Regions from separate parts of the Streptomyces sp. UC4497 genome, predicted to be linked through region 2. Evidence: riboswitches for the same ligand, from Rfam matches in the RefSeq annotation. Region 2 holds a riboswitch; the other holds the start of a gene.
What was found. A riboswitch is a leader RNA that binds a small molecule or an ion and turns the genes downstream of it on or off. The one in region 2 is predicted to bind ZMP and ZTP.
Positions count from the first base shown of each region.

Region 1 (3,394 bases), on a different contig from region 2:
GGGCTCAGCCCAGGTCGATCTGGCCGTACAGCGGGAACCCGGCCAGCAGATCCGTCGCCCGGTGGGACACCTCGTCCGCGATTTTCGGGTCGAGGACGTGAATCGCCTTCGACACCGCCCCGGACTTCGTCGTCCCCGGCTCGGAGGCCGCCAGCACCCGGTCCATGAGCGCCGCGATCTCGTCCATCTCGCCCGCGCCGAGCCCCCGCGTGGTCAACGCCGGCGTACCGATACGGATGCCGGACGTGTACCACGCCCCGTTCGGATCCGCCGGAATCGCGTTGCGGTTGGTGACGATGCCGGAGTCGAGCAGCGCGGACTCGGCCTGGCGCCCCGTGAGGCCGTAGGAGGACGCCACGTCGATGAGGTTGAGGTGGTTGTCCGTGCCGCCGGTGACGAGCGTCGCGCCGCGCCGCATCAGGCCGTCCGCCAGCGCCCGCGCGTTGTCCACGATGCGCTGCGCGTAGTCCTGGAACGCGGGCTGCCGCGCCTCGGCGAGGGCGACCGCCTTCGCGGCCATGACGTGCGGCAGCGGCCCGCCGAGCACCATCGGGCAGCCCCGGTCGACCTGGTCCTTCAGCGAGTCGTCGCACAGCACCATGCCGCCGCGCGGACCGCGCAGCGACTTGTGGGTGGTCGTGGTGACGATCTGCGCGTGCGGCACCGGGTCGAAGTCACCGGTGAGCACCTTGCCCGCGACGAGCCCCGCGAAGTGCGCCATGTCGACCATGAGCGTCGCCCCGACCTCGTCGGCGATCTCCCGCATGATCCGGAAGTTCACCAGGCGCGGGTACGCGGAGTAACCGGCGACGATGATCATCGGCTTGAACTCGCGGGCCTGCGCGCGCAGCGCCTCGTAGTCGATGAGCCCGGTGGCGGGGTCGGTGCCGTAGGACCGCTGATCGAACATTTTTCCGCTGATGTTCGGCCTAAAGCCGTGCGTGAGGTGGCCACCGGCGTCCAGCGACATGCCGAGCATCCGCTGGTTGCCGAAGGCCTGGCGCAGCTCGGCCCAGTCCGCCTCGGTGAGGTCGTTGATCTGGCGGACGCCGGTCTTCGCGAGGAACGGCGCCTCGACGCGGTCGGCGAGCACGGCCCAGAAGGCGACGAGGTTGGCGTCGATCCCGGAGTGCGGCTGCACGTACGCGTGCCGGGCACCGAACAGCTCGCGGGCGTGCTCCGCGGCGATCGACTCGACGGTGTCGACGTTGCGGCAGCCGGCGTAGAAGCGGCGGCCGATGGTGCCCTCGGCGTACTTGTCGCTGAACCAGTTGCCCATGGTCAGCAGCGTCGCCGGGGACGCGTAGTTCTCGGACGCGATCAGCTTGAGCATCTCGCGCTGGTCGGTCAGCTCCTGCGCGATGGCGTCGGCGACGCGCGGCTCCACGCCCCGTACGACATCGAGGGCGGCGCGGTACGCGGTGGATTCGGGGGTAAGGCGGGCATCGGTCATGGGGGCAGCCTCCGGACACGGTCGATACGCGGTCGGTTCACGGGTGGTCGGCCCAGGCGCACGGCACACACTGCTCGGGCCGCTCCCCGATGGTCGATCCCATCCCAGCGCGCCAGTCACGGCCCTGCCCCCACATTAGCGGGCGCGTCGCCGGGCGAGGTTTCCACGTCCACATCGCGAGCGACGATAGGAAGGGGCCACAAGCCCGTCCCACACCCAGCGCCATGAGCCGCGACGAACGGAGATCCCGTGACTTCTGTGACTCCATCGACCACCGCAGGACACGCCACGCAGGACTTCATCACCTCCTCCGAAGAGCACGGCGCGCACAACTACCACCCGCTCCCGGTCGTCGTCGCCACCGCCGAGGGCGCGTGGATGACGGACGTCGAGGGGCGGCGCTACCTCGACATGCTCGCCGGGTACTCGGCGCTCAACTTCGGGCACGGCAACCGGCGGCTGATCGACGCCGCGAAGGCCCAGCTGGAGCGGGTGACGCTGACGTCGCGGGCCTTCCACCACGACCGGTTCGCCGCGTTCTGTGCGGAGCTCGCCGAGCTGTGCGGCATGGAGATGGTGCTGCCGATGAACACGGGCGCGGAGGCCGTCGAGACCGCCGTGAAGACCGCGCGCAAGTGGGGCTACCGGGTCAAGGGCGTGCCGGACGGGCGGGCCAGGATCGTGGTCGCGAGCGACAACTTCCACGGCCGTACGACGACCATCGTCAGCTTCTCCACCGACGAGGAGGCCCGCGCCGACTTCGGTCCGTACACGCCGGGCTTCGACATCGTCCCGTACGGGGATCCGGACGCGCTGCGCGCCGCGGTCACGGACGAGACGGTGGCGGTGCTCCTCGAACCGATCCAGGGCGAGGCGGGCGTGCTCGTCCCGCCGCCCGGCTATCTCGCGGGCGTGCGGGAGCTGACGCGCGAGCGGAACGTGCTGTTCATCGCCGACGAGATCCAGTCGGGTCTCGGGCGGACCGGCCGTACCTTCGCGTGCGAGCACGAGGGCGTGGTGCCGGACATGTACGTGCTGGGCAAGGCGCTCGGCGGCGGGGTCGTGCCGGTGTCGGCGGTGGTGTCGAGCAAGGCCGTGCTCGGGGTGTTCCGGCCGGGCGAGCACGGGTCGACGTTCGGCGGCAATCCGCTGGCGTGCGCGGTGGCTCTTGAGGTGATCGCGATGCTGCGCACCGGGGAGTTCCAGGAGCGGGCGGCGGAGCTGGGTGAGCATCTGCACGCCGAGCTGGGCCTGTTGACGGGGACGGGGAAGGTCACCGAGGTGCGCGGGCGCGGTCTGTGGGCGGGCGTCGACATCGATCCGTCGTACGGGACGGGCCGGGAGATCTCTCAGAAGCTGATGGCCCGCGGGGTCCTGGTGAAGGACACCCACGGGTCCACCATCCGGATCGCCCCGCCGCTGGTGATCAGCAAGGACGATCTGGACTGGGGCCTCGATCAGCTGCGGGCGGTGCTGGGCGCGTAGGCCCTTTTACCAAGGCTCACAGGATGACGTGGGGCAGGAAGCGGGCGTACTCGTCCGTGACCAGCCCCGCCGATTCCCGGATGCCGAGGCCGGCCGCCTCGTCCTCGACGACCCACGCGCCGAGGACGACGCGGTTGCCGTCGAAGTCGGGCAGCTCGCTCAACTCCTGGTAGCAGCACGGCTCTTCGGAGGCGGGCGGGGCGGACCCGGGTGCGTGGATCGTGACGCCCGCGCCCTCGCGCCCGAGGAGCGGCTTCGACACATAGCCGGGGCCCGATCCGGTCGCCAGCTCGCGCGGCCCGTCGAGGTAGGCGGGCAGCAGGTTCGGGTGGCCGGGGTAGAGCTCCCAAAGCACCGCGAGCAGCGCCTTGTTGCTGAGCAGCATCTTCCAGGCGGGCTCGATCCACATCGTCGTACCCGTGCCGCCGCCGTTGTCGAGGCCGGCCAGGACGTGCG
Region 1 is NZ_JBTYHB010000011.1:210,592-213,985, reverse strand. Features, by position in the region: gene ACYSUO_RS18145 (glycine hydroxymethyltransferase) at 5-1,453, opposite strand; ZMP/ZTP riboswitch at 1,497-1,583, opposite strand; gene rocD (ornithine--oxo-acid transaminase) at 1,712-2,938, shown strand; gene ACYSUO_RS18135 (glutathionylspermidine synthase family protein) at 2,955-3,394, opposite strand, start outside.
Region 1: linked by a shared signal. The riboswitch ahead of ACYSUO_RS18145 (glycine hydroxymethyltransferase) and the one ahead of ACYSUO_RS01050 (bifunctional 5,10-methylenetetrahydrofolate dehydrogenase/5,10-methenyltetrahydrofolate cyclohydrolase) in region 2 are both predicted to bind ZMP and ZTP.

Region 2 (3,394 bases):
GGGCGCGCCGCAGCGCACGGGCGGGCCCGTTGGCGACGTAGCCCAACTCGGCTGCGGCCGCGAGCACTCGCGCGCGGGAATCTGCCGACGTCTGACTGCTCCCACTGAGCACCCGCGACGCGGTCCCGAGCGCGACCCCGGCCCGCGCCGCGACGTCCTTGATCGTGGCCATCCGTTGCTCCACCTCCTCGTGGATCCCATGGAAACGTTTCCATAGCATGGATGACTTTAAGATCGCATACGGGGCGGGGCGTGGGCAAGGGGTTGGTGGGGGGATGGACGTCTCAGGAGACGGGGCAGCATCATGATCCTTCGCGTCAACGCACCGGGCCGTGCTCGCCGCCTACGAAAGGTCGATTCCAGTGGATGGGCGCATTCAGCAGGTCGAGGCCGTGCTGTTCGACACCTTCGGCACCGTCGTCGACTGGCGGACCGGAGTCGCGGTCGCCGTCGACGACTTCGCCGCACGGCATGGCCTGACGCTCGACGGGGCCGCGTTCGCCATGCGCTGGCGGGAGCTCTACCAGCCGGCGATGGAACCCGTACGCACCGGTCAGCGGGAGTTCGTGCCGCTCGACGTGCTCCACGCGGAGAACCTGCGGACCGTGCTGGGCGAGCACGGGGTCGATCCCACGGCGTTCGACGAGGTCGAGTTGAGGTGGCTCAACGAGGCGTGGCATCGGCTGCCGGCGTGGGCCGATTCCGTGCCCGGTCTCGAGCAACTGGCCAGGAGCGTGACGACCGGAGCGCTGTCGAACGGCAACCTCGCGCTCCTGTCCCGCCTGGCCAAGCACGCGGGCCTCCCCTGGGACGTGATCGTCGCCTCCGACATCACCCGCGCGTACAAACCCCAACGCCAGGCCTACGAGCGGGCCGCCACCTTCCTGGGGCTGCGGCCCGAGCAGGTCATGCTCGCGGCGGCCCACAACGAAGACCTGCGCGCCGCCCGGGACGCGGGCCTTCGAACCGCCTTCGTCGCGCGGCCGACCGAGTACGGCCCCACGCAGACGAAGGACCTGGCGCCCGATGCGGACTGGGACCTGGTGGCGGGAAACCTGGTCCAGTTGGCGACGCTGGTGGGTGACCGGCCCTGGACTGCGGACCGGCACCTCGCTCCGTCCCCGGTGCCCGAATAGCGGTCTCACATGTGGTGGGGCGTTCCGAGCTGGTCCGCGGCGGCCTTCACCGTCTGCTCCAGCAGCACCGCGATGGTCATCGGACCGACGCCACCGGGAACCGGGGTGATCAGACCGGCTCGGGTGAGGGCGCCGTCATGGTCCACGTCGCCGACGTTGCCGGGGTTGTAGCCGGCGTCGATCACGACCGCACCCGGCTTGATGTCCGCGCCGAGGATCAGCCGGGGCCGCCCCACGGCCGCCACCACGATGTCCGCTTCCCGGAGGATCGCCGACAGGTCGGTGGTGCGGGAGTGGCAGTAGGTCACCGTCGCGTCCTTGGCGAGCAGGAGCATCCCGACCGGCTTGCCGAGGATTGCGCTGCGTCCCACCACCACGGCCCGCTTGCCGGCGAGTTCGACGTCGTACGCCTCAAGCAACCGCATGATGCCGCCCGGCGTGCACGACACGAAGCCGGGCCGCGCGAAGCTCATCGCGGCGAAGGAATGCATCGTGACCCCGTCGACGTCCTTCTCCGGCGCGATGGCCTCGAACGCGGCTCGCCCGTCGATGTGCGGGCCGCAAGGATGCTGGAGCAGGATGCCGTGCACGCCCGGATCGTCGGACAAGTCCGTGAGGGTGCGCACGAGTTCGGCGGTCGTGGTGGTGGCGGGCAGGCCGATGTGCCGGGACGTGATGCCCGCCTTCGCGCACCGTGCCCGCTTCATGCGGACGTACGTGGCGGACGCGGGGTCCTCGCCCACCAGTACCGTCGCCAGACAGGGGCTGACCCCCGTGCGTGCGGTGATCTCCGCCGCCCTGGCAGCGGTCTCCGCGACGATCCGTTTGGCGAGGCCGGAGCCATCCATGAGGTGAGCCGTGCGAGTCTCGGACATCGTTGCCCTCCAGGCGTTGCTGACCACTCGCCCAGGCGCACGGCAACGACATCTTGTCGGACCGCTCCCCGGTGGTACTCCACCTCAGCGCCAGTCACGGCCCACGGGAAACTGTAATGGACACCGCAGCCGCACGGAGCGCGCCGACCACGATGGCTCGTCTCGGTGAAGGCCCGCCGAAGCGCTCGTAGGATGCCGGAGTGCCAAGACTCATACCGACGAGCCGCCGCGCGTGGGGTGCCACGTGGGCGGTGCTGTGTGCGGCCGGCCTCGCCGTCACCTTCGGCCTCAACGCCTCCTCGGAGCCCGACCCGCAACCCGAGAAGCCCGTGAGCGCCCGGTGCGCCGAGCTGATCGCGGGCATCGAGAAGCAGTTGGCCAAGAACGAGCGGGACGGCAAGAAGGACGGGGTGGTGACGTTCTCGCGCGTCCGGGGCTCCGGCGAGGACGACTGCCACGAGGCGCTCCGCGACCACTTCGGCGGGGATCGGTGATCCGCGGCGTTTGAATCACCGCGTACGCGGTGCTGGTCGTCGTCGACGTCCGCTTGGCCATCGCGGTGACGCGCCGAGCAACTCCCGCATTTTTGTTACGCGTTGCCGCCCACGTCATAGCGCCTGCCCGCCGCGATCACCGTCTCCACGGACCGCAGCGCCCCGAGGCCTGCGAGCGGGTCGCCCGCCACCACGAGGATGTCCGCGCTGTAGCAGTACGTCGGATGGCCGAGGCCGGCGCGCGGCTGATCGCGGGCACCGACGCGGCCTGCCCAACGGCCGCATCCGCTGGGCCTGGACGAGACGACCGGGCATCACCGCACCAAACAGCAGTCCCCGCACTTGCCGCCGCCGGGAGCGCGGTAGAAGAGGCAGCAACTGCGTCGACGGAACGACAGATCGGCTCCGGTGATCCGGCCCGTGCCCCGCAGTCGGCCCGTCTCCAGCAGTTCGCGTGTCAGGCGCGTGAGATCCTTACGCAACTCGGGCCGGGACCTCAGCAGTTGGGCCGCCGAGCCGGCGAGCGCGGACGCGGAATTGCCGGCCAGCAGGCGGGGCGCCACCTTGGTGGTGAGGCCGCTCTCCACCGCCTCCAGGACGCCGTCCACCTCCGCGTGGACCGCGTCGGCGAGTGACGGGAGTTCCGCTGCGCGTCGGCCCTCGGGCCGGGGCAGCCGGAGAGCCGAGCCCTCGCCGGACCACTCCACCGTGCTCATCGTCGGCACGATCCCGTGGACGAGTGCGCAGGCGAGGACCGGTGACCACAGGCGGGCCGCAAGACCCAGGTGGGCGATGGAGACGCCGATGCGGGGTTCGTGTGTGCGGTAGTGGTCGTTCACCGCCTTGGCTCGTTCGGCCAACCCGGCGCGCGCGAGCCGTGCGTCGGGGT
Region 2 is NZ_JBTYHB010000001.1:246,528-249,921, forward strand. Features, by position in the region: gene ACYSUO_RS01040 (LacI family DNA-binding transcriptional regulator) at 1-172, opposite strand, end outside; gene ACYSUO_RS01045 (haloacid dehalogenase type II) at 363-1,136, shown strand; gene ACYSUO_RS01050 (bifunctional 5,10-methylenetetrahydrofolate dehydrogenase/5,10-methenyltetrahydrofolate cyclohydrolase) at 1,142-2,011, opposite strand; ZMP/ZTP riboswitch at 2,034-2,119, opposite strand; gene ACYSUO_RS01055 (hypothetical protein) at 2,212-2,505, shown strand; gene ACYSUO_RS01060 ((2Fe-2S)-binding protein) at 2,820-3,394, opposite strand, start outside.